DNA from 3 places in the Shewanella psychromarinicola genome. Region 3 is predicted to be linked to each of the others. Evidence: predicted binding sites of a transcription regulator. Region 3 holds the regulator's gene; each other region holds the start of a gene.

Region 1 (8,490 bases), 2.2 Mb from region 3:
CGGAAGTGCCGGTGTGGCACTTGATACAACGGTGCATTTTGAGGGTGTGGTTTTGGCTGAAAAAGGCATAAGCTTAAATACGGACGCGACGGTTAACGGCAGATTGATGACCCAAACGGCCGTCACCTTAGATCATAATATCGTGGTCGAGCCCGCTGAGTAAATCTGTTACTAGCGATGACTAGCACTAATATTCTAGCAATAATATTCTAGCAATAAAGAGTCTAGCACTAGTCTAGCACTGGCAATATGTCACCATCCTTTGACGCTTTGCGTCAGAAAATCAATATCCGCTAAACTCAGTTTAGCGGATATTTTTATGGTATTAATAGCGACGATAGCGACATTCATTGTGATGCAAAACCCGAATGCCCTAAAAGGTTATCACCATAGGTGAAGCTGTTATGAACACCCCACCGACGTCGCTTAGTGTCGGTCAATGGGTTTTCGGCGATGGTGATAAAACCGACACTGAATGCATAAGACTCTGAATGCGTAGAACATTGGGTCCATGCAGCACTGGAGGCGAGGATCACTTCGACAAGCCGACTTGCGGATCGGTTTGTGCCATTGATGGTATAAATTCAGACCCACAGCAGAGTCACAAAACCCATGGCTAAATCAATTCGCCATGCTTACGGACAAGTTGTCATGTCAACATTGAGCATCTGACACCGGCAAAAACGGCGCTAAATGCGCCGTTTTTTTATATTAAACAACAAGGCAATCACTCATTAGCTGTTAATATTTGCAGCATTTTTGCAAATTTTTCAATGCCAATTTGCGCTGGTTTAGGTAAGTTCTCTAATTCAATAGACAGCAACATATTTTTGACTTCTAACCCTAATTCAGTATCCCCTTCAATGCGTAATTTACGCTGGAAAAAGAGTGTGTCTGGATCTTCTTTACCTGCCGCAACCAAAACTAACTCAGGCACATTGGCACTGAATGTCACATCGGGCTGGGTAAAAGATCGCACCTGTAATTGTGTGTCCATACTCACCTCAAAACGTAAACCAATATCGTCGACACAAATACCAACCCACTTTTGCTGTAGAAAATGGAGTTCATCTGACATCAATTGTTCAGCTAACACTAAATTCAGTAGTTTATTGATGACGATTATTTTTAACTTTTCCGGCATCACGTTCAATGAACGACGGCTAACTTGAGGCGCAAAATGTAACAACTGTTGCGATAAGTGTTGCGATAATTGTTGTGTAAACGCTTGAGCCATCGAGAGTACCTACTTGGAAATAGAACGAGTAATAGAGTCAGTTTACTGGTAATTGATCTAACGAAACCTGTTTTAAATCAAATCATGTTAACTCAATCACATTTACACTCCTCTTCTTAAAAAAAAATGAGCACACCAAAATGGAACTCTTATGCCCCGCAGGTAATTTAGCGTCACTGAAAGCCGCGTTCAATGCCGGCGCTGATGCGGTTTACCTCGGACTTAAAGATGACACCAATGCGCGTTCGTTTGCAGGCTTAAACTTTTCGGCCTCACAGCTAACGCAAGCCACCCAATTGGCCCATCGCCAAGGCCGAAAAGTCTTTTTAACTCTAAACACCTTTCCTAAACCCGGTGAAGAACATCGTTGGTATCAAGCCGTCGATTTAGCGGCACAGTTAAACATGGATGCACTCATAGTAGCGGATCTATCATTGCTCGATTATGCCCACCAGCACTACCCGCACCTTCCCTTGCATTTATCAGTACAGGCCAGTGCCACAAACCTAGGTGCATTGTCATTCTATCAACAGGCTTTTAATATTGAGCGTGCAGTGTTGCCGCGAGTGCTGTCAATGAAACAAGTTCGAGATTTAGCCAAAGTGAGCCCGGTTGAACTTGAAGTCTTTGCTTTTGGGAGTTTATGCATCATGGCTGAAGGACGCTGTCATTTATCATCTTATGTCACAGGCCAATCACCTAATACAGGCGGCTCATGTTCCCCTGCTAACCATGTGCGCTGGCAAGATGCTGGCAGCGACAAGCTGACTCGGCTCAATGATGTGTTAATCGATAAAGCCGATGCGAGCCAACAACTAGGTTATCCCGTGGTCTGTAAAGGCCGTTATGTTGCCGAATACGATCATGATGCAAAATATTTACTGGAATCACCTACCAGTTTAAACACCTTAAGCTTATTACCTGAACTTGCCCGTGCGGGGATCAAATCACTCAAAATTGAAGGTCGTCAGCGCAGCCCTGCTTATGTTAGCCAAGTCACTCACGTTTGGCGCAGTGCTATCGACGCTTATTTGGCCAGTCCCGAGTCTTTTTGCGAACAACCGCAATGGTCACAAGCGTTAGCAAAAGTATCTGAAGGTCAAATTACTACATTGGGCGCTTATGAGCGTCAATGGCAATAAGGTTGCACAATGAAAATATCACTTGCTCCAATTAGTTACTGCTGGTCAAAAACTGACGTTGAACATTTCTATGATCAAGTCGCGTTAAGTAATATTGATACCGTTTATTTGGGTGAAACCGTGTGCAGTCGCCGTCGTGAACTGAAGTTTAACGACTATCTTAACCTTGCCAATATGCTTAAATCTCATGGTAAGCATGTGGTGCTATCGACCATGGCACTAATAGAAGCACAATCTGAACTCAATGAGCTAAAACGGGCGATTGAGAATGGTGATTTCAGTATTGAAGCCAATGATATGGCTGCGGTGCATTATGCGCACCAAGCCAAAGTTCCCTTTGTGTGCGGACCAACAATTAATAATTACAATCGAACCAGTCTTGATTTATTGCATCAAAAAGGGATGTTCCGTTTTGTGATGCCTTGCGAACTATCACAACAATGGTTAAGTTCAGTTATTAATCAAGGCAATAAACCTAAGTTTGAAATTGAAGTGCTCGGCCACGGGTATTTACCATTAGCTCATTCTGCGCGTTGCTTTACCGCCAAACATTACCAACTTCCTAAAGACAAATGCCAAACAATTTGCCAACGACACAGCAAAGGTTTACTGGCTCAAACCCAGGAGTCGCAACCTTTATTACGCTTGAACGGTATTCAAACGCAGTCAGCGGCACAGGTGAATCTGATTAAGCAAATCCCACAGATGGTGGATATGGGCATTGATTATTGGCGGATATCGCCCAATAAATTAACCGATATTGCCATGGGTTCAGATCTTGCCCATGCATTAGAGCATGCAAAAAACAACTCACTGAATATTGAAACCCTGATCAAAAAACAGTTAAATGATCAAAACCATGCATCGATTATCAATCATCATTGTAATGGTTATTGGTTAGGATTACCCGGCATGGACTGTGCCTAAAATCCCAAAAACCTTCCGAATGGGTCCTGAATATACCCAAGTCACTTCAACATGCTCGTTTCAAAGATCCCTTAGGATAACTGAAAAAGGCAGTGATTGAATATAAGAGATCGTCGCTTCGCGACTGATTGGTTCTAGGAACTCGCCAGCTCGCCAGAGGGCGGTGCTTCGATCCTTCTAGGTCCTAGGTCGCTGCGCGGCTAGATGCTATAAAATCTTAGCAGCGAAGTGTTCGCTTGTTATCGTTTCCTAGCAGGACGAAGTCCGCCCTAGAACCTAGAACCTAGAACCTAGAACCTAGAAGCGAAGTGTCCTCGAGTCCTAGCAGCCGCAGGCACTCTATTCCTAGACCCTAAGGACGCAGTCCGTCCTAGCTATTATGGCTTAAAGAATGTGATCAAAATTAGCGGGAATATCCGTGCTCATTAATGGCGCTAAAACAATGGATATCAACATAAAGCCTAAGATAAAACACCTTAGCAACAAATATCCAATCTAATGATTAGATTAGGGTTTTATTATATACCCTGACCTTTCCCCTAAGTAAATATCTACTCACATTTAACTAATATCTATTCGACTCAGTATTCGTTTTACATACAGCAGATAAGGGGGTAACCTTGCCTACCCAAAAAACACAACTGAATGGACATTCAATTTCTGTCCATGATAAAACGTTGGGTAGCACAGCTGGCCAACTTAAAGCACATAAGTAAGGTGTATTTAACGTGACACAAAAAAAACATAGCATTAAAACAATTCTCACCTTTATTATTCCGTCACTGATTGGCTTACTACTGTTTATGACGCCTATCAATATTGAAGGTTCGATTACCATTCCAATTGCCATTATCTCAAAAGCATTGCAAAGCCAAATGGGCAGCTCGATCCAGCTTATTGTTACCTGCATCGTTGTATTAATGGCATTAGCCTCGTTGCTCACTCAGCTCATTAATCCTAAATTCGTGCGTAAAAGCACTTTTTTACGCACCTTGCTGAAAGTGAATTTATTTTGGTTAGCCATACGAATATTAGGCGCAATCTTTATCGTGATGGTTTATTTGCAAGTGGGACCCGACGCCATTATTTCATCGGCAACCGGTGGCTTAGTACTGAATGATTTAGTGCCTGTACTGTTTTCAGTATTCATTTTTGCTGGCATGTTATTACCACTATTACTCAATTTTGGTTTATTGGAATTTTTTGGCACTTTATTAACTAAAGTGATGCGTCCCATATTCAATTTACCCGGACGCAGTGCCATTGACTGTATGGCCTCTTGGCTAGGTGACGGCAGTGTGGGTATTTTAATGACCACCAAACAATACGAAACTCGTTTTTATACCGCCCGCGAAGCGGCTGTTATTGGCACAACCTTCTCTGCGGTGTCGATTACCTTTAGCCTAGTGGTCATATCACAAGTCAAACTTGAACACCTTTTTGTCCCGTTTTATCTCACTGTGTGTTTAGCCGGTTTTGTTGCCGCAATCATAGTACCTAAATTACCTCCGCTATCATGGAAAAAAGATAATTACATCGATGATACCCCTCGCCATGAAGATGACGAAACCATCCCAGCCAGTCATGGGGTATTTTCGTGGGGATTTGAACAAGCAATGCAACGCGCCTCTAAGGCCGGTGGGATAAAGCATGTCCTAACTGAAGGGGTTAAAAACGTTGTTGATATGATATTTGGGGTGATCCCTGTTGTTATGGGGATTGGTACCGTCGCATTGGTGTTAGCTGAACATACCCCTCTTTTTAACTACTTAGGGATGCCATTTATTCCACTATTAGAGCTGCTGCAAATCCCTGAAGCCACCGCAGCGTCGAAAACGATTGTGGTGGGATTTGCCGATATGTTTATTCCCTCCATTTTAGCCAGCTCTATTGAGTCAGACTTAACCCGTTTTGTTATTGCCGCATTATCGGTCACTCAGCTTATTTATATGAGCGAGGTAGGTGCTCTTTTGATTGGTAGTAAAATCCCAGTTAACTTTTTTGAGCTATTCGTTATCTTTATTTTAAGAACCTTAGTGACGCTTCCTATAATTGCATTAATGGGCCATTTACTGGTGTAGTTGAAGCAAGAGAACTTAATAACTCAATATAAAAAAGGAGCACAACGTGCTCCTTTTTTTATGCTAAATATTCTCTGCGTAATCAACAAAAATCAAGTATGCTTGAAAGATAAACATTGACTCAGTGTCATAGCGGTACTGATAAATAAGGGTAAACCATGGACAACAGGCGTAAATTTTCTCGTATATTATTTGATGCCAGTGCTTATATCGCACAAACAGAACAAACTTGGCGAACTAAGATTTTAGATTTAAGTCTCAATGGCGCATTAGTTGAGCTACCGCTAGGATATACCGGTCAACTCAATAGCATCTTAACTCTCGAGTTTATGTTACCTGATTCTGATATCGAACTAAAAATGCAAGCCGCCATTGTGCATAAAACACCTGAGCACCTTGGCTTAAAATGTACTCATATCGATGTTGAAAGTATTACTCACCTTCGCCGAATTATTGAACTGAATATGGGTGATGCAGAATTATTAAATCGTGAAATTACGTCTTTAATCACTCCTGTACCTTAAAAATCGACCGATAATTATTGTCAGTAAATATGCCAAAAGGGTAAGTCAATGACCTACCCTGTTAATCGCAAGTTCCAGCGCTATCAATCGAGGGTTATTTAATTAGTTCAAGTAACTCATGGATAGTTTTAACGGGGATAATTTTTGCGCCAAGCCCTTCCATGGTTTTATGATAATTACGAAATGGAATAAAAATTTCCGTAAACCCATGCTGCGCAGCTTCCTTTACCCTCGGCACACCACTATCAATTGGGCGCACATCGCCGTTCAAGCTCAACTCCCCCATGATGCAAGTCGTTCTAGGCACCACAAAGTCATTTAAACTGCTCAATAATGCGGTTACAAGCGCTAAGTCGATACAGGTTTCTGACTCATCAATTTTCAAACCGCCCACTATATTAAAAAACGTATCATGGAATATCTTAGTTTTAGTATGTTTACGTAAAATACCAGTTAACATCTTAATTCGATTCATGTTTAATCCAACACACACGCGTTGTGGGAACTCTGATTCAGTTTCCGTGGTTAAACATTGTATTTCTAACAGTAAGTTACGGTTACCTTTACGTATACAAGTAATAGTCGAACCCGGTGAGTCAGTGGTCGAGCCTGATAGAAATATTTCGCTTGGGTTATCAACGCTGAGCATACCGCGCTCACTCATGCGGAATATACCCACGGTATCAACATCGCCAAAACGGTTTTTATTGGCGCGCAAAGTCCGAATTTGACCGTCATTGGTATCAATATGTAACAATGCATCCACGATATGCACTAAGGTTTGCGGGCCGGCAATTTCGTTATTTTTATTCACATGAGCAATAATAAACATGGTGACATTATTTTTTTTACAATATTGGGTAAAGGCCTGTGCCGCTGTTTTAACTTGTGAGGGTGACCCTGGGCTACCATTTGCCGCATCGGTAACCACAGCTTGAATAGAATCAATCACGGCAAACTTAATTTGCTTAGCGTCTAGCTCCTCAATAATGGCTTCTACGCTGGTTTCAGACAGCAGATACAAGTTATCTTCGTTGTAATTAAGCTTTAAACGATTAACCCGGTTTTTAAACTGAGATAATGACTCTTCAGCCGTACAGTACAATGAAGCCATTGATTGCGACATTCGCGCGACCAAATCAGATAACAGGGTTGTTTTACCCGCACCAGGATCACCTGAAATAATATTCACCGACCCTGTTGTTAAGCCACCGCTTAATACTCGGTCCAACTCCCCTATCTGAGTCAGTCTTTTTTCGGCGTCCTCTGACTCAACTTCACTGAGTTTTTTCGAGCCGCCGCCGACTCCACCCGCATACCCGAGTACCGATGACCGTGACGTTGAACTCTTTGATGCTGATAATTTCATTTCGACCAAAGAATTCCACGCACCACAACGACACTGCCCCTGCCAACGCGGATAATCTTGGCCACAATCGTCACAAACAAATGTCATTTTTGGAGCTTTAGCCATGTTAATTCCCATGTTGTAAATCAATTAAATACATTCGATTCAACTTATTCAGTCCCAGCCCTAATAAATAATCGCTATTAAGACACTATTTTTACTGCTTATACTTATCATCAACAACAAGGAAAAATGGCTGCTTAAACAACTCATACCTATAACAACTATAACAACTATAACAAGCAGATTTAGCCAGAGCGTTGCCAACGGTTACAATCTTGTCCACACACGATATAAATAAGCCATAAGTGAGTAGCAAGTTGCACTTGTTATTAGTTACTTGTTACTTGTTACTTGAACCCAGCGTGACTAAGCGTTAGATCAATGCCGCGTTATCATTAATACACTAGGTTAATCTTAATGGCGGATCAATTACCCACAATATCATTTCAGCATACTTCTCGAACATCACTGAAATATATATTACTATAAAGATCAGCAATTTCTTGCCGATAAAGATATCAGCCAGACTCACCATAAGCATTTGAAACGACATAATAATGAGTTTAGACAATCACAGTGCATTAATTGAACAACTCAAACCACTGTTCATGGAACCTGATTTTCAGGACGTGTTCGAACAGTTAACTTTTGACGAATCTAATTCAACCCGTTTTCTTTTGAAAATGGAGTTAAACCGTATCTCATCTTTATGCACCCGAATTATTGATTTGCGTCATAAAACGGAACTGCCCTGTGAAGAAGTCATCGTCGCCAATCAAAAGCACTTTCTAGACGCACCCGCTAAAGAAGCCTTGTTACAAGCACTGCCGTTATACCGTAACAAATATACCCTAGGGGTATATGAGCACGTTATACAAACCCATAAATCACGGCGCATTAAGCTAAGAGAAAATGGCCCAGTCGAGATTGTTAACCAAGAAAATCCATTTCTTGTACCTGGAGTCGTACTCGGCAGCTACTTTAATCGCTGCGAAGAACGCATGAATTATAGCATTCGGATTATGGTTTCTCAGCAAGGAATAACTGAAGTTAATGGCGTTACCCTTGATTTATCCGTCGGCGGTGCCCGCATTAAGTTGCCATTAAAACATCACTTAGACCAAGACAAGCCATTACGGGTAAAGCTACTAGAACTCGGTGATGAATT
Region 2 (8,490 bases), 2.3 Mb from region 3:
GACGACAGGTAATGGCTTGTTCACCTTTAAGTACTCGAGCTTGAAGTTCGGCATTCACAGGTGCTGGCGTGGCGCCATATTCGCCTTTCAATACCCCTTCGGTTTCTTTGGTCATCGACTTGTAACGCTCGCCCATTAGTACGTTAATGACCGATTGCGAACCGACAATTTGCGATGTGGGCGTTACCAGCGGAGGAAAACCTAAGTCCTCGCGCACCCGTGGGATTTCGTCCAGCACCGCATCCATTTTGTCTGCTGCGCCCTGCTCTTTAAGCTGACTTTCCATGTTGGTTAACATGCCGCCAGGCACTTGAGCACGTAAAATTCGTGAATCTATCCCTTTTAACGTACCTTCAAAACGCACATATTTTTTACGCACCTCACGAAAGTAAGCGGCGATCTCTTCGAGCAGCACCATATCGTAACCGGTTGCTCTGTCAGTATCTTCAACCATGGCCACTAATGTTTCTGTCGCGCTGTGACCATAGGTTTGGCTCATCGATGAAATAGCGGTATCCAATACGTCTACGCCCGCTTCAATCGCTTTCTGATAGGTCGCAGTACTGAGGCCAGTCGTCGCATGACAATGCATAGATATCATTAAGTCGGTTTGCGACTTTAAACGACTGATAAGCTCATAGGCTTGCATAGGCTTAAGTAAACCGGCCATATCCTTAATGCATAATGAATCGGCGCCCATATCCTCAAGACGCTTGGCCATATCAACCCATGTATCAATGGTATGAACAGGACTTGTGGTAAAAGAAATAGTCCCTTGGGCATGACCACCGACATTTTTAACTGCTTTAACTGCCGTTTCTAAATTACGTACATCATTCATGGCATCAAAAATACGAAAAACATCCACGCCATTAGCATGCGCCCGTTCGACAAAACGAGTGACGACATCATCGGCATAATGGCGATAACCTAATAGATTTTGGCCTCGAAGCAGCATTTGCTGTGGTGTATTAGGCATGGCTTTTTTCAATTCGCGAATACGATCCCATGGATCTTCGCCTAAATAACGAATGCATGAATCAAATGTAGCGCCGCCCCATGACTCGAGTGACCAAAAACCCACTTTGTCTAATAGCGGCGCGATGGGTAGCATATCGTCGATACGTAAACGGGTTGCCAGTAATGATTGGTGTGCGTCACGCAGAGCGACATCGGTTAATGCTAATGGCTTGATCATAATGACTCCAAATTTATTTTGCGCGGTATTGATGTATCGCTGAGGTAATTGCGGCAATCAGCTTAGGATCTAAGCCGGTATGTCCCGGTGCACAAGGTGTTGCTGGCACTGGTGTAGCTGTCGCTGTCGCTTCTGGTGCAGGAAAAAGCTTGGCAATAATGCCAATAGCGATGATTAAGATGCTCAAAAAAATAAACACTAAGCCCATGCCCATTACCATGATGCCTAGTGCATCGGATAACTGCTCTGATATCGATGTCATGTATTCTCACTTTGTCTGTTAAACATCAAACAATTGCGTTGACTATTATGTACCGTCCCCAATGCGCGGTCACGGTGCAAAGTCACAAACTTGCACCAAGACAACAACCGCTTAACGACAACATAAAAAACTTAAACTATTTAGGAAAGCATAAATATTCAAGCTCTACGCTTATTCAATGACGTTATATTTCATGGTAAAAACAGCAAACTGAGGCTGCAAACCCAAATTCTGCCACGAAATATAAACAATTTATAACAAAAATGCTATCTTTTTGTAAATTGGTCTTACCAAATAAGTAACATTCAATAATGTCGACTAAATAAAATTCAATAAATAAGTCAAAAAAATACTAAATCTGCAATAGAATTGGCAATAACACCTTTAAATTGATAAAACCATAATTCAATCATAAGTATACTTATACTTTGTTGATTTAACACCTTGATAAAATAAATGATTAGTTATGATATGGATAACAAGTGAATAAAGATGTAAATATCACCTTTAATTTGTAAGCGTCCGGCGAACTACGCCTTGTCTAGCTTAACCTGCCAGGGTAAGAGACTGTTGAGGTCACAATCAGGGTAGGATAATTGTTCTAAGCAGTGTTCGATGTAATCGAACGGGATGAGTCCATTCGCTTTAGCCGTTTCTATGATGCTGTACAAAATTGCACTCGCCTCAGCGCCGCGATGGTTGTGATTGAATAGCCAGTTTTTACGGCCTATCACAAACGGTTTTACTGCCCGCTCTGCGCGGTTGTTGTCGATATTGAGGCGACTGTCTTGCGTGTAACAACTCAGCTTTGACCATTGATTGAGGCTGTAATGGATGGCTTTGCCTAGCGGACTTTCCTTTGATACTTGCAGCACTGATTTATCCAACCATTGCCTAAATAACCCCAGCTGAGCACGTGAGTGGGTGCGCCTAAAATACAATCGCTCTTCCAGGCTCAGTGCTTGTATTTGGGTTTCAATACGGTACAGCTTGGCTATCATGCTCAGCGCCATATCCGCTTTACTGATTTTGCCTACTTTGGGCTTGCCTTGTGCTATTAGCGCTTCTTTGAATTTACGCCGCGCATGAGCCCAACAACCGACCAGTTTATTGTTTGCCTGCTGATAAGCCGCGTAACCATCGACTTGTAAATAACCATTAAATACCGTTTGCTCGGTGGCCAGAAAACGGCTCACGCAGGTGCCCGCGCGGCTACCGTCTTGATAGTCGTACAGTACTATATTGCGCAAACCTTGATATCGAGGCTCAGTGCTTGGTTTATCCGCGCCAGCGCAATACACCCACATGTAGGATTTCACCCGCTCATCGTTAATCACTTTGAGCGTGGTCTCATCGGCGTGGATGACATCTTGTGTTAATAGATGTTGGTGCAGTAAATCATGTAAGGGCTTGAACAGCGCTGCAGATTTCATCATCCAATCCGCCATGGTTTGCCGGCTTAATGCGATACCATGTTGCTTGAACAGGGTTTCTTGCCGGTAAAGGGGTAATGCGTACTGATATTTACTGGTAATGAGCTGGCTTAACAAGCTTGGCGTCGCCACGCTTTTAGGGATAGGACTGACTGGCACGGGCGCTTGTTTGATATTGGCCTGGGGTCCTTTAGTCTCACAATGCTTGCAGCTGTATTTTAATCTAACGTGCTCAATCACACTGATTTTCGCCGGAATAAACTTCAGCTTCTCACTACTGTCTTGGCCCATTAACGCCAGCTCATGACCACAGCACTCACACTGCTTATCTTCATCACTGATGTCATGGATAATCACTTCACGTGGCAGGTCTTTAGGCAGTAATTTACGCTTGGCGCGCTGTTTAGGTGACACAGGTGCGTCAGCATCTGCTGTTAATTCAACAGGCTCATCAACCGTCACTTCTGCTTCGTTAAACAACTCACCTTGATAGTCATGGCTTTCACTGCTGGCGCCGAAACGTTGTTGCTGGGCTAAGCGGAATTGTTCAAGCAAACGCTGCACAGAGTGTTTAAGTTCGGCGATTTCAGCGTCTTTCAACTCGATAACATTATCTTTAGCCGCCAGCGTCTCAAGCAATAATTGCTTAAGTAAATCAACGTCATTGGGTAAGTTATCAGGGCTTAATTTCATGGTGTTATTATATCAAATATCCCATTAAATAAGGCTAAAGCAGTGATCTAATTATCGAAAACAGCCTTCTCAATGGCGATCAATTAACTGTAATTCAAGCCGTTCACATGCTGATGCCCCAGGACATCAAAGCCAGATAACAGCCAATGAAACTGTTGCTCAGATAAACTCAGGCACTCATCAGTACTTTTCGTCGGCCACTTAAACTTATCCTGCTCGAGGCGTTTGTACCACAGTGCAAAGCCGGTGTTATCCCAGTAGAGGATTTTTAATTTATCACGGCCTTTATTACAAAAGACAAACACACTGCCGTCGCTGGCCTGTAAGGATAATTGCTGCTCAACGATAACAGCTAAGCCATTTATCGATTTACGAAAATCCACCGGTGCACGGTGCAGATAAACACACGGAAGCTCACGAAACATCAACATGCTTGTAGGCCTTTTATAATCTCCAGCAGGTAGCGTGGGGGTAAGGTGCTGGGGAAAGTCCATAGCCCTGTATGATGCTGAAAATGGATAGCCTGGGCTGAAGCGGAAGGTTGAGCTTGGGTTGTCATCGCTGTCGGCGATGTCACGGTAGCCTTAACAAACGGCGCTATCTGTTGGGTGCCCGTTTTAGCCATGTCCGCTTTGCGGGCGTAAAACCCACTAAGACTAAGCTTGTGCACACGACAAAAATTTGAAATCGTTAAGCCGCTAGCGGATTGCTGTTGTATCAAAGCAGCCCAATCTTGATGTGAACGTGTAGCCATGTTAACTCCTGATGTCATTATCAGTCGTTAAGATAAAGGCTCGATGAGCGCAGTTGAAGACGTACTTGCCCGGACGCATACTTTAATTTGATAAAGAGGTTACGGTTAAATGAGAAAAGGCTGTTAAAATTAACAAAAAAAAAGCCCCACATTAATGCAGGGCTTTTTTATTATGGTGCGCGTGGGAGGAGTCGAACCTCCGACCGCCTGGTTCGTAGCCAGGTACTCTATCCAGCTGAGCTACACGCGCAAAATCAGTACAAGATGCCATTCATAAATATTGCTATAGTCAGCACTTTAACAATACTCACTCTACTTAATGAATGGCGGAGAGGGAGGGATTCGAACCCTCGATGGGATTTAAAGCCCATACTCCCTTAGCAGGGGAGCGCCTTCGGCCACTCGGCCACCTCTCCGCAATATATGGTGCGCGTGGGAGGAGTCGAACCTCCGACCGCCTGGTTCGTAGCCAGGTACTCTATCCAGCTGAGCTACACGCGCATAAATTGGGTCTTAGTGAAACATGAATGGTGCGCGTGGGAGGAGTCGAACCTCCGACCGCCTGGTTCGTAGCCAGGTACTCTATCCAGCTGAGCTACACGCGCATTCATGATTAACACTTTACTATGTAATGGTGCGGATGGGAGGAGTCGAACCTCCGACCGCCTGGTTCGTAGCCAGGTACTCTATCCAGCTGAGCTACATCCGCATTCATGGTTCACATTTTAATAGATAATGGTGCGGATGGGAGGAGTCGAACCTCCGACCGCCTGGTTCGTAGCCAGGTACTCTATCCAGCTGAGCTACATCCGCATCGTATATCTATTGTAAGAAATGGCGGAGAGGGAGGGATTCGAACCCTCGATGGGATTTAAAGCCCATACTCCCTTAGCAGGGGAGCGCCTTCGGCCACTCGGCCACCTCTCCGTTTCTTGGCGCACATCTTACTGTTTGATGAAAATAAGTCAAACCCTTTTTAGGAAACCTAACTTCATTTGGACTGTTTTTAATCACATTGGATATAATAGGCTCAAATAATCATCAAAACCGTGTTATTTATTATGAATAATGGTTTTAAATAACCGTAACAATTTCATTAAGTCTCTGTTCATTCTACGAGAGTTTTAACCTTTTTTGGCAAGCGACATATTTGAAGACATCGTTGATCTCGATAAGGTAACTTCTACACGGCATATACTCGGCACTCAGTTGCCGCTCAACATCATGTTAAGCGACACAGACAATCGCCGGATAGGGTCTTAGCTAGTTAGCCTCAATTCTGGATAATATACGGTTTTTCCAAGTTGAGGTTAACTTATCAGGACTGATTTAAACTAAAGCGGCAATTTCTTTGCCGTGCAAAAAACAAAAAAGTCAGCAAATGCTGACTTTGATGATATCGAGCATATATCTGCCCGAAATTAAAAACTGCCCGAAATTAGAAATTTCCATCTTCAGAAGGCGTACCTGACTTCTCAGATTGAATACGCTGATAGATCTCTTCACGATGAACAGACACTTCTTTAGGTGCATTAACACCTATACGTACCTGGTTACCTTTAACACCTAACACAGTAACTGTGACTTCGTCACCGATCATTAATGTTTCGCCTACTCGACGAGTCAAAATTAGCATTCGATTGCTCCTTTAGTTCGATCTGCATAACACGCTTTATCCGTAATATGCGCTCATTATAAGGTTTGCTTTACATAAAATCATAGTATCAATTTCAAAATACGTCAGTTTATAAAGCATATTCTATTAGGAAATCATAAAATTTGACGATTGGTCGTCTTTTAAAACGAGATTAACGTAAAATAAACCAATTTACGTTATACCACTCAGTTGTTAAATAATTCATTACAGCAAACCAATAACAAAAACGATAGGAAGGGAAAACAAATACCAAGTGCTATATTTGAGCACACAATAAGTACTGTCCAACTAACAATCCTTTTAAACGCTTTTACTGCTAGCAAGATAGTTCACTATGCCAAATCTGCTCATAGCACTCAAGACATAAAGTCGCATATCTTAGACTTCATGTCTCAATTGCTATCAAAAACGCTAATCTACAGATTTCATTAACGTAAACGTTCGTTTACCCATGGTTCCACAAGGGCTAATGCTGCGGCTAGATTCTCAGGCTGAGAACCACCCGCTTGTGCCATATCTGGACGACCACCACCCTTACCACCAACCTGTTGTGCAACCATTGCCACGAGCTCGCCCGCTTTGACCTTTTTAGTTAAATCATTGCTGACGCCAGCAATTAAATTCACTTTACCGTCTTTAGCTGTGCCGAGCACAATAATCGCAGACTTTAGTTTTTGCTTTAGCTCATCTTGTAAACCACGGAGTGAACCTGGGTCAATACCGTTAAGCTGTTTAACTAACAGTTTAACACCATTTATCTCCACTGCATCCCCTGCCATATCGGCACTGGCTGCTGCGGCTAACTTATCTTTCAACTGAGACAACTCTTTTTCTAACTGTTTGACTTTATCTAACTGCGCTTTTAATTTAGCCACAACAGATGCACTGTCTGATTTAAGTAGTTGCGCGGTTTCATCTAACACGGCTTGCTGATCGGCAATATAAGCCATAGCAGCAACACCAGTGACGGCTTCAATACGACGCACACCTGCAGCAATACCGCCCTCTGAAGTGATTTTAAATAAACCAATATCGCCCGTGCGGCCAACATGAGTACCGCCACATAACTCGATAGAGAAATCGCCCATAGTGACAACACGTACCTGATCATCGTATTTCTCACCAAATAAAGCCATTGCGCCTTTTTCTTTAGCTTCATCAATGGCCATTTCAGTGGTGCAAAGTGCATGGTTACGGCGAATTTGGGTGTTAACTAAGTCTTCTACAGCTTTCAACTCTGATGGTTTGAGCGCTTCAGAATGAGCAAAGTCAAAACGTAGGCGTTCAGGGTTCACTAATGAGCCTTTTTGAGACACATGAGAACCTAACACTTGGCGTAATGCAGCATGCAATAAGTGAGTCACGGAATGATTTAACTGAGTACGATGACGTAACTTTTTATCCACTTGCGCGATTAACTGCTGGCCTAGCACTAATTGGCCTTGAGTTAATTGACCCTCATGACCTGTAGCCGGACCAAACTTATGCGTATCAGCAACGTTAAATACCACACCATCGGCTGTCAGTTGGCCTTTATCACCCACCTGCCCACCTGCCTCAGCATAAAATGGGGTGTTGTCTAATACGACAACGGCATCTTGACCCGCAACCACGGTATCAACCGCTTTACCGTCAACATATAAAGCAATTACGTTCGGCTGCCCTGTGAGTTCGGTATAACCACTGAAAGAGGTTTGTGCATCAATAATTAGCTGACTATTATAATCTGCACCAAAGTTACCTGCGGCTTGCGCACGGCTTCTTTGCTGCGCCATTGCAACGTCAAAGCCGGCTTCATCAACATTAATATCGCGTTCACGACAAACATCAGCCGTTAAATCAATAGGGAAACCATAGGTGTCATACAGCTTAAATACGGTGTCGCCATCTAAAGTATCACCTTGGAGGGTGTTCAGCGCGCCATCTAAAATCACTAAACCGCGCTCAAGGGTACGGGCAAACTGCTCTTCTTCGGCTTTTAAGGCTTTTTCAACAATGGCTTGAGATTGTGTTAACCCATTTGCGGCATCGCCCATTACGCTGATAAGCGTTGGCACTAATTTATAGAAAAAGGCGTCAGTCGCACCAAGCTTATTGCCATGGCGAACAGCTCGGCGAATAATGCGACGTAATACGTAACCGCGGCCTTCATTTGATGGCATCACACCATCGGCAATTAAAAATGCACATGAACGGATATGATCAGCGATGACGCGTAGTGACTTATCTTCTAAATCAGTAATACCAATAATATTAGCGGCTTGAGCAATCAACTGCTTAAAAATATCGATTTCGTAGTTTGAATGTACACCCTGCATAATGGCAGCAATACGCTCAATACCCATGCCGGTATCGACTGAAGGTTTAGGTAGTGGCAACATTTCACCGTCTGCTTGACGGTTATACTGCATAAATACAATATTCCAAATTTCAATAAAGCGATCGCCATCTTCTTCAGGTGTGCCAGGGCGGCCACCCCAAATATGATCGCCA
Region 3 (8,490 bases):
CACTTTCCATGAAACAGCCGTTTCAGCTGCATCACATGGACGCCATACGGCCATATTTGGCGTTAAGCGCAAGTTAGCTAATTGCTCAACAGGCTGATGGGTTGGACCATCTTCACCTTGACCAATTGAGTCATGGGTATACACGAAAATATTTTGAATACCCATTAATGCAGACATACGTACTGCGTTACGCGCATATTCCATAAACATCATGAAGGTTGCACCATAGTTAATAAAACCACCATGCAATGATGCGCCGTTCATAATACCGCTCATGCCAAATTCACGTACACCGTAATAGATGTAGTTACCGGCAGGATCGTCTTGAATACCTTTTGAACCAGACCAAAGCGTTAAATTAGAACCGGCTAAGTCTGCGCTACCACCGAGTAATTCTGGCAACATGGCACCGAAGAAACCTATGGCATTTTGCGATGCTTTACGGCTGGCAATACCTTCAGCTTTATCTTGGCTTTGTTGGATAAAAGCTTGTGCTTTAGATTCGAAATCTGCAGGTAAATCACCTTTTAATACCCGGCGATCATATTCTGCAGCGAGTTCTGGAAATGCAGCTTGATAAGCGCCAAATTTTTCATTCCATAATGATTCATTGGCCACACCTTTTTGCTTAGCATCCCAACCAGCATAAACATCAGATGGGATTTCAAAAGGAGCATGTGGCCAGTTTAAGAACTCACGAGCCGCGGCGATTTCAGCATCACCTAATGGTGCACCATGGCAATCATGGCTACCCGATTTGTTAGGCGAACCGAAACCAATAATGGTTTTACAGCAAATCATCGATGGCTTGTCAGTGACTGATTTGGCTTGTTCAATTGCAGCACGGATAGCGTCTGGATCATGACCATCTACACCCGCAATAACATGCCAGCCATAGGCTTCAAAACGCTTAGGCGTATCGTCGGTAAACCAACCTTCAACATGACCATCGATAGAAATACCGTTGTCATCCCAAAATGCCACTAACTTACCAAGACCCAATGTGCCCGCTAATGAACTGGCTTCGTGAGAAATACCTTCCATTAAACAACCATCGCCTAAGAAACAGTAGGTAAAGTGATCAACAATCTCGTGGCCTGGGCGATTAAACTGAGCCGCTAAGGTTTTTTCAGCAATTGCCATACCAACAGCATTACTGAGCCCCGCGCCTAAAGGACCGGTTGTGGTTTCAATGCCAGGGGTGTAACCATATTCTGGATGACCAGGGGTTTTTGAATGTAATTGACGGAATTGTTTTAGCTCTTCAATTGGCAATTCATAACCCGATAAATGCAGTAAAGAGTATATAAGCATAGAGCCATGACCGTTTGATAGTACAAAACGATCGCGATCGACCCAGTTAGGATTAGTTGGATTGTGCTTTAGAAAATCATTCCATAGCACTTCGGCAATATCAGCCATACCCATAGGGGCACCTGGATGACCAGAATTGGCTTTTTGAACCGCATCCATACTTAGGGCGCGAATGGCGTTAGCGAGTACTTTACGAGATGACATGCTCTCTCCTGCTTGTTTGTGAGTAGCTGACAATTGTGAAGTCATATTTTCCCCTACTAGGCGATGTGACGCAAATTAAAATTTCTCACATTGCATATTTATACCCAAACGACCTCGAAAGACAGGATTGTGCATGTCCAGAATTGACCCAGTTCAAGGGTCTAGGAATAGAGCGCCTGCGGCTGCTAGGAGCGGACTCTGTCCTACTAGGGACAGCTTCAGAAACGATAACAAGAGATAACAAGCGAACGCTGCGCTCACGGATAGAGCGGTCTAGCACCTAGGCTCGTGGCTTATCATCTCTTGATATCGCTCGTCACCGCTTGTCATCTCAGGAATAGGGACCGCTTCGCTGCTAAGATTTTATAGCATCAAGCAGCGAAGCGACCTAGTACCTAGCCATATGCTCAAATACCAATGAAGGGCATTGATGAGCTAAGTCATTATTTATTGACAGTCAAGCTTGAAAACAGCGCCATATCAGTCAAACATAACCTTATATCGCCATTTAAAGCCTAATAATCAACCCTGATATTGTTCAATTTTTGGCACTAAAGTGATTATAAAAAACCATAAAAACATCTAAAATTATTTATAATCAATCAGTTAATTAGCAACGAAGCTAAAAATAGTTATTTTGAATATAAAATATTCATGCATCACTGCACAATTATAAAGTTAAATTCGTATAGGGGGGGTGTTATCAGATTCGATTTCGACTAAAATAGACGTCTAGACGTATATTCAAATGCAACCAACGAGATTTTCCTATTATGGCAAAGCACTTGTTTACCTCTGAGTCTGTCTCAGAAGGTCATCCAGATAAAATCGCCGATCAGATTTCTGATGCGGTATTAGACGCAATACTTGAGCAAGATCCAAAAGCTCGTGTTGCGTGCGAAACATATGTTAAAACCGGTATGGTATTAGTGGGCGGCGAAGTCACCACTTCTGCTTGGGTAGATATTGAAGAAATTACCCGTAAAACCGTGCGCGAAATCGGTTACACCAATTCGGATATGGGTTTTGATGCAGATTCATGTGCTGTACTGAACGCCATTGGCAAACAGTCACCAGACATTAATCAAGGTGTTGATCGCTCAGATCCGGCTGAACAAGGCGCGGGTGACCAGGGCTTAATGTTTGGCTATGCCAGCAATGAAACCGATGTATTGATGCCTGCACCTATCACTTACGCGCACAAATTAGTTAAGCGTCAGTCTGAAGTGCGTAAAGATGGCACCCTACCTTGGTTACGCCCAGATGCGAAAAGCCAAGTAACGTTTGCCTATGACGATGGCAAAATCATCGGTATCGATGCGATTGTATTGTCAACGCAACATCGTGAAGACGTGAAACAAGCTGATTTGATTGAAGCGGTAATGGAAACCATCATCAAGCCTGTATTACCGGCACAATGGTTAAATAAAGACACTAAATACTTTATTAATCCTACCGGTCGCTTTGTAATTGGTGGACCTGTTGGTGATTGTGGTTTAACCGGACGTAAGATTATCGTAGATACTTACGGCGGAATGGCCCGTCATGGCGGCGGAGCATTCTCTGGTAAAGACCCATCTAAAGTAGATCGAAGTGCCGCTTACGCTGCACGTTATGTGGCTAAAAACATTGTTGCGGCTGGCCTTGCTGATCGCTGTGAACTTCAAGTGTCTTACGCCATTGGTGTGGCAGAGCCAACATCTATCAGTATTGAAACATTCGGTACCGGTAAAGTGTCTGAAGAAGTGTTAATCAAATTGATTCGTCAACACTTTGAGTTACGTCCATATGGCTTAACGGCAATGCTAGATTTGGCACGTCCAATCTACCAACAAACCGCTGCTTATGGTCATTTCGGTCGCGATATATTCCCTTGGGAAGCGACAGATAAAGCTGAAATCCTTCGGGCTGATGCTGGGCTATAATGAAGAAACGCATATCGTCTTAGCCTAGCGACTTTAGGCTAAGCAAAACGATATCAAAAATAAAACCGCCATTGGCGGTTTTATTTTATCTGATTTATTAGACTATTATTTGATCTCACAAATGGCTCACGTTATGTATCACCCCACTTGGCTAGACACAAAGATAACGGCAAACCACCAGCCATCTGTTGCGACTAAATCCATTGCGGTTAACCCAAGAGCAACTAATCCGACTGCAACTAATCCGACTGCGATTGAACTCACGGCTATCAAGCACTGTGCCAGTAAACTTTCTGCTATAAAAGCGTGGTCTGCACTCAAATTATTTTATCGTCAGCATATGCCTTATGCTCGATTAGCCCAAAAAGAAGCGGTTGCAGTGATTCATCACCTACACTCTTCTGGCACAGATAGCACAGACTTAAATCAGCAAACAATCGTTGCCGCAATAAGAATTAAACCGATAGGCCAATATCAATTGATAAGTGGATTATTAGTCCATCCTCACTATCGTGGCCAACAACTTTCAAGTCAGTTATTGCAATTTATCGCGCCCAAATTAACGAGTAGACATTGCTTCTTATTTGCCCACCCCTGGTTAATTGGCTTATATCAACGGCAGCACTTTATGGTGATAGACCCGAGTGCGTTTGCTAGGTTACCGGCAGAGATAATGCAGTTATATCATCGATATCACAGTGAGCAACGGCCATTAGTGATAATGCAACTCCATGACGCTGAAGTGACAGCGCCATAAATACGGGGTGATAGGCTCATTAACAATGATCAAAATGAGCCGTTTCAACACACATAAACGATACTTGCGGCATGGTCATTACTGGCACCACTTTGACACAAATTGACGCCTTATTAATCCGCTCGACTTGGGTAAACAATGTAATCGCTGCATGGTAATCATTGGTTACCCCACAAAATAACCACGTTTGTTGCCAGCACACAAAATATCCCGACTGCTGCAACTGTGGATCATCTTCATCTTGTAAATCAGCTGCAACACACTCAAACGTCTCACTCGCGTCAGTCAATACCGCAGCAATCAGCTTCATATTGTCAAACGCCGATAACCTTAAGCCAAGGTAAGGTAAAAAAAGGGTTTCAAAGTCAGTACTCATAATATTCCTAATAAATAACCTCAGCTCGGGATAGCAAACGATAATCAAACAACTCTTTGTCCTGCTATCGGTGTTGCATTGACTGACAATAGGGCCACAACTAACACGTCAATGTCCCTTGTTAGCAAAGCCAATGGCCAGTTTGATATTGCAGACTTGAAATAAATCGGTTTTTATCGATATATCCCATCCCTTATACCGCCTTGACGTTAAATAACCACCTTAACGACACAATTGATCAGATACCATTTACCGTGGCAGTGGCAGTGGCAGTGGCCAGTAAACAATAATCACGTTGTTCAAAACTAAATTGATCAATCTCTGTCATCGCCGCTTTTTGTTGATGTGCGGCTAATGAACGCGCATTGTCTGCGGCGACATACGTAATCATAAATGGAAAGGTATTGCTTACTTGTTTTTTTAATTCAGTGACTAACGCCGAAAATACTCCTTTGCCACGTTTTGATTCTTGGATCCAAACCGGCCCATATTGGCATGAATTAGTGGTCGATAAAGTTTGTCCCTCTAAATCGGTAAACTTAATTTTTTGAATAATATGGCGATACAATGGTTGCGCGGAAAGAAAGGACCATTTGGCTGCCATCACATAACCAATGATTTGCTCTTGCTCTTCTGCCACGATAAACCAATGCTGATTGATAAGCTGTATCACCTCGCCTTTGCTGAGTGAATGAGCATGAAGTTGGTTATTTGAACCTAGCAACTCATCATCTACATGAGCACGTTCTAACTGCACAATAGCAGCAACATCGGTTAATAACGCCTTACGGATAATAAATGACAATGATTATTCCTTTGACCCTAAATTGGGAGATTGTTTCTTAGACCATTCTATCACTAGCGCAACAGGCAGCGGAGACATAATTAATGTCCCCACACCAATAAGTAAGGCAATGACTAATATACCACTGACTTGCTGGCCTATATCACTTTGCCAATATAATCCTACGCCCACCAGCAACATGATTAAACCAACGATATGCAACACTTTGAGTAATTTGATCATTTTAGACTCTTTAATACGTTAAATAATGTTCATTAATCCGAAAAATTACAATTATTTACGCTCTTACTCACCTTCAAGTAGTAGAATAACGGCAATTTTTTCGTATTTGGAACTCTCTTCGCATGATAAAGCATATTCTTGGCGCCACCGTTATATTTTTAGGCCTTAGTGCTTGTCAAAACCACACTCAAATTGTCTCAAATGAACAATTAATTGGTACTTGGCATGTAGAAGTCGTCCTTGACACTCCTACCATTAATAATAGCCCAGCAAAATTAGTTTTTGCCCAAAATGGTGAGTTAAGCGGCAATAACAGCTGTAATCAATTTTTTGGTCATTACAATCAACAAGGAAATCGACTCCAAATGGCACCGTCGGGTTCAACTATGAAAGCTTGTGTAGATAGTTTAATGGCCCAAGAAGCGGATTTGATGCACGCTATTGCACAGGTACAACAGATTGATTTCTCAAAAGGCAAACTCAATCTGCTGTCTGAAAAGGGTGATACGCTATTGGTACTAACAAAACAATCATCGCCACGATCGTTATACAAAGAATCGTTATATAACGAGTCGTCCGATAAAGCCTCTTTAAATACTGCACCCTATTAATTTATAGTTTATAACCTCAATACTGTGAATTATTCACTTAAGTCGGTAGACTTATTACTCACCCAAGTGTCAGCTTAAAGTTCCACTGTAAAATGAATTTTTATTCAATAAATCTGATTCTTTCTTGACTTAACAAGCCAATATATTCAAAATATGCTAGTTTTTTGAATAACAACTATAAGATGAATTATCACTATGCCAGCGACAAGAAATCAGGATGAGCTCGTTCGAACTTTTAAGGCGATTCTGAAAGAAGAACGTTTTGGAAGCCAAAGCGAGATTGTTATTGCGCTTCAAGCCGAAGGATTCGGTAATATTAATCAATCTAAGGTCTCTCGCATGCTCAGCAAGTTTGGTGCTGTGCGAACTCGAAATGCTAAGCAAGAGATGGTGTATTGCCTCCCTGCCGAGCTAGGCGTTCCGACTGCGGGTAGTCCAGTTAAGAATTTAGTACTGGATGTTGACCATAACCAAGCCATGATTGTGGTAAGAACCAGCCCAGGTGCAGCGCAATTAATTGCACGTTTGCTCGATTCAATAGGCAAACCAGAAGGCATATTAGGTACCATTGCCGGCGATGATACTATTTTTATTTGCCCAGCAAGCATAAAAACTATTGATGATACTCTCGAAACGGTTAGATCCTTATTCAACTATAGTGAATAAAAAAACCGTTCCAATAAAAAAGCAATGCCATGGCATTGCTTTTTTATTGCCTAGGATCGGCGTTTACACATCATCAAATTGAGTTAAAAAATCCAGTGATGGTACAAAAAATGACGACCCAGTCAACGCTTTAGTAAACGACATTAGATGATCATGATTTCCATGACCATCACCGTGCACCATACTGCGGAGCATTTTTTCGAAGTTATCAGGTGTACGGCATACAGAAAGAAACATTAGCCCTTGTTCTCTAATCGAACCATATGGCATGCTTTGGCGTAAAATCTCTAATGCTTTACCCTGTGGGTCCTTTAAATTGACTCGTTTCGTATGGCTGGTTAATGGCTTATCTTCTGACTCGTACTCAATATCATCAACTTTGGTTCGACCAAAAATATCTTCTTGTTTTTTAAGTGGTAAACGATGCCATTTACTTAAGTTATGCATGTATTTTTGCACATGTAGATAACTACCAGATACAAAGTCTTGATCTTCATCACCGACGAGCGCAACTTGTTGACGATGGCGCCCTTTAGGGTTTTCAGTACCATCAACAAAGCCGGTTAAATCACGACTGTCCATAAATCGAAAACCGCGCTCTTCATCGACTAACTCAACCAAATCCTCAAACATTTGATTAATTTCATTAGCAACAAGATGCAAAATATCATAACGATCGCAACGGATATGAACAAACAGATCATATTCCATCGCGGGAGCATCACGATTACCGTCATTCATTGCAGGAAAAGGTTTCAACAATGCTGGACGAGCTTCTGGATAAAAAGTATCCCAAAAATTGGCCCCAATACCCACAAAGCCATTAAAAGCACTGTCTGCATACTGATCCGTGAGTTCGTAAATGTATTGCGCCACATTAGCAATGGACGGACGTAGTTGATCTTCAACACCGTCATTGGCATTAAACATCAAGTACACACTGTGTAAATTCCCTTCTGCGCAAATCCCTAACTGTTCACGAGGCATAACTTGGTTACCCATATTAACTCATCTACCTTAATACTTTATGTCGGCCTAAATGGTTATAACTTAACGCTTTGATGTAATTAAGTAGTCATTAGATAACCAATAGCTTCTTTTATCAATTCCGCTAATTAATAGCTTATCTTAATTCAATATACATTACCCGAAGTGTACTCACATTTAGCTGATTTGTAATCGATATTGTACTCATATTGGGTCAGGTAAGAGGTTGATCATTCATTACAATTATTATCATACTGTCTGTGAATATGGCGAGCAGGGCCACCACTGCATTCTCATTTACGATACTATTACCAATATTTTTCGACCGTTATTTGCCCAGGAGCACGTCGAAGATTTTTGGCTAATCCTTTATCTACTAGGGCTATTTGAGCGTCACTTATCATCCCTGGGTTACCACAGATCATCACTTGAGAATGTTCTGCATTAATCCCTAACCCCGCTTTTTGTTCAATTAATCCGCTGCTAATGCCATCAGGAATGCGACACGATAACCCTTCAGGATAGTCTTCACGGGTCACAATCGGAATAAACACAAACTGCTGTGGATGTTGTTCAATAAACTGGTTAATGGTTGCTAAATAAGCTAAATCTTCAGCGAACCT

The links. The regulator ArgR, encoded in region 3, controls arginine synthesis, uptake and breakdown. The targets are predictions, from matches to a motif close to ANTGAATANNTATTCANT.
Region 1: EGC80_RS21385 (YjiH family protein) is a predicted target of ArgR. The motif match lies at 3,849-3,866, and genes of this name have one in related genera.
Region 2: EGC80_RS21050 (OadG family transporter subunit) is a predicted target of ArgR. The motif match lies at 1,606-1,623, and genes of this name have one in related genera.

Annotation. Positions count from the first base shown of each region.
Region 1 covers NZ_CP034073.1:4,916,814-4,925,303, forward strand. The annotation lists gene EGC80_RS21365 (ice-binding family protein) at 1-163, shown strand, start outside; gene ubiT (ubiquinone anaerobic biosynthesis accessory factor UbiT) at 728-1,237, opposite strand; gene ubiU (ubiquinone anaerobic biosynthesis protein UbiU) at 1,378-2,379, shown strand; gene EGC80_RS21380 (U32 family peptidase) at 2,389-3,306, shown strand; gene EGC80_RS21385 (YjiH family protein) at 4,056-5,387, shown strand; gene EGC80_RS21390 (PilZ domain-containing protein) at 5,546-5,911, shown strand; gene radA (DNA repair protein RadA) at 6,006-7,385, opposite strand; gene EGC80_RS21400 (PilZ domain-containing protein) at 7,880-8,490, shown strand, end outside.
Region 2 covers NZ_CP034073.1:4,845,825-4,854,314, forward strand. The annotation lists gene oadA (sodium-extruding oxaloacetate decarboxylase subunit alpha) at 1-1,198, opposite strand, end outside; gene EGC80_RS21050 (OadG family transporter subunit) at 1,212-1,460, opposite strand; gene tnpC (IS66 family transposase) at 1,991-3,586, opposite strand; gene tnpB (IS66 family insertion sequence element accessory protein TnpB) at 3,670-4,017, opposite strand; gene tnpA (IS66 family insertion sequence element accessory protein TnpA) at 4,011-4,340, opposite strand; tRNA gene EGC80_RS21070 (tRNA-Arg) at 4,514-4,590, opposite strand; tRNA gene EGC80_RS21075 (tRNA-Ser) at 4,665-4,756, opposite strand; tRNA gene EGC80_RS21080 (tRNA-Arg) at 4,765-4,841, opposite strand; tRNA gene EGC80_RS21085 (tRNA-Arg) at 4,869-4,945, opposite strand; tRNA gene EGC80_RS21090 (tRNA-Arg) at 4,973-5,049, opposite strand; tRNA gene EGC80_RS21095 (tRNA-Arg) at 5,077-5,153, opposite strand; tRNA gene EGC80_RS21100 (tRNA-Ser) at 5,176-5,267, opposite strand; gene csrA (carbon storage regulator CsrA) at 5,779-5,976, opposite strand; gene alaS (alanine--tRNA ligase) at 6,426-8,490, opposite strand, start outside.
Region 3 covers NZ_CP034073.1:2,014,465-2,022,954, reverse strand. The annotation lists gene tkt (transketolase) at 1-1,518, opposite strand, end outside; gene metK (methionine adenosyltransferase) at 2,292-3,443, shown strand; gene EGC80_RS08785 (GNAT family N-acetyltransferase) at 3,577-4,200, shown strand; gene EGC80_RS08780 (hypothetical protein) at 4,220-4,576, opposite strand; gene EGC80_RS08775 (GNAT family N-acetyltransferase) at 4,815-5,381, opposite strand; gene EGC80_RS08770 (hypothetical protein) at 5,385-5,603, opposite strand; gene EGC80_RS08765 (META domain-containing protein) at 5,726-6,214, shown strand; gene argR (transcriptional regulator ArgR) at 6,410-6,880, shown strand; gene EGC80_RS08755 (Dyp-type peroxidase) at 6,944-7,882, opposite strand; gene EGC80_RS08750 (ferredoxin--NADP reductase) at 8,176-8,490, opposite strand, start outside.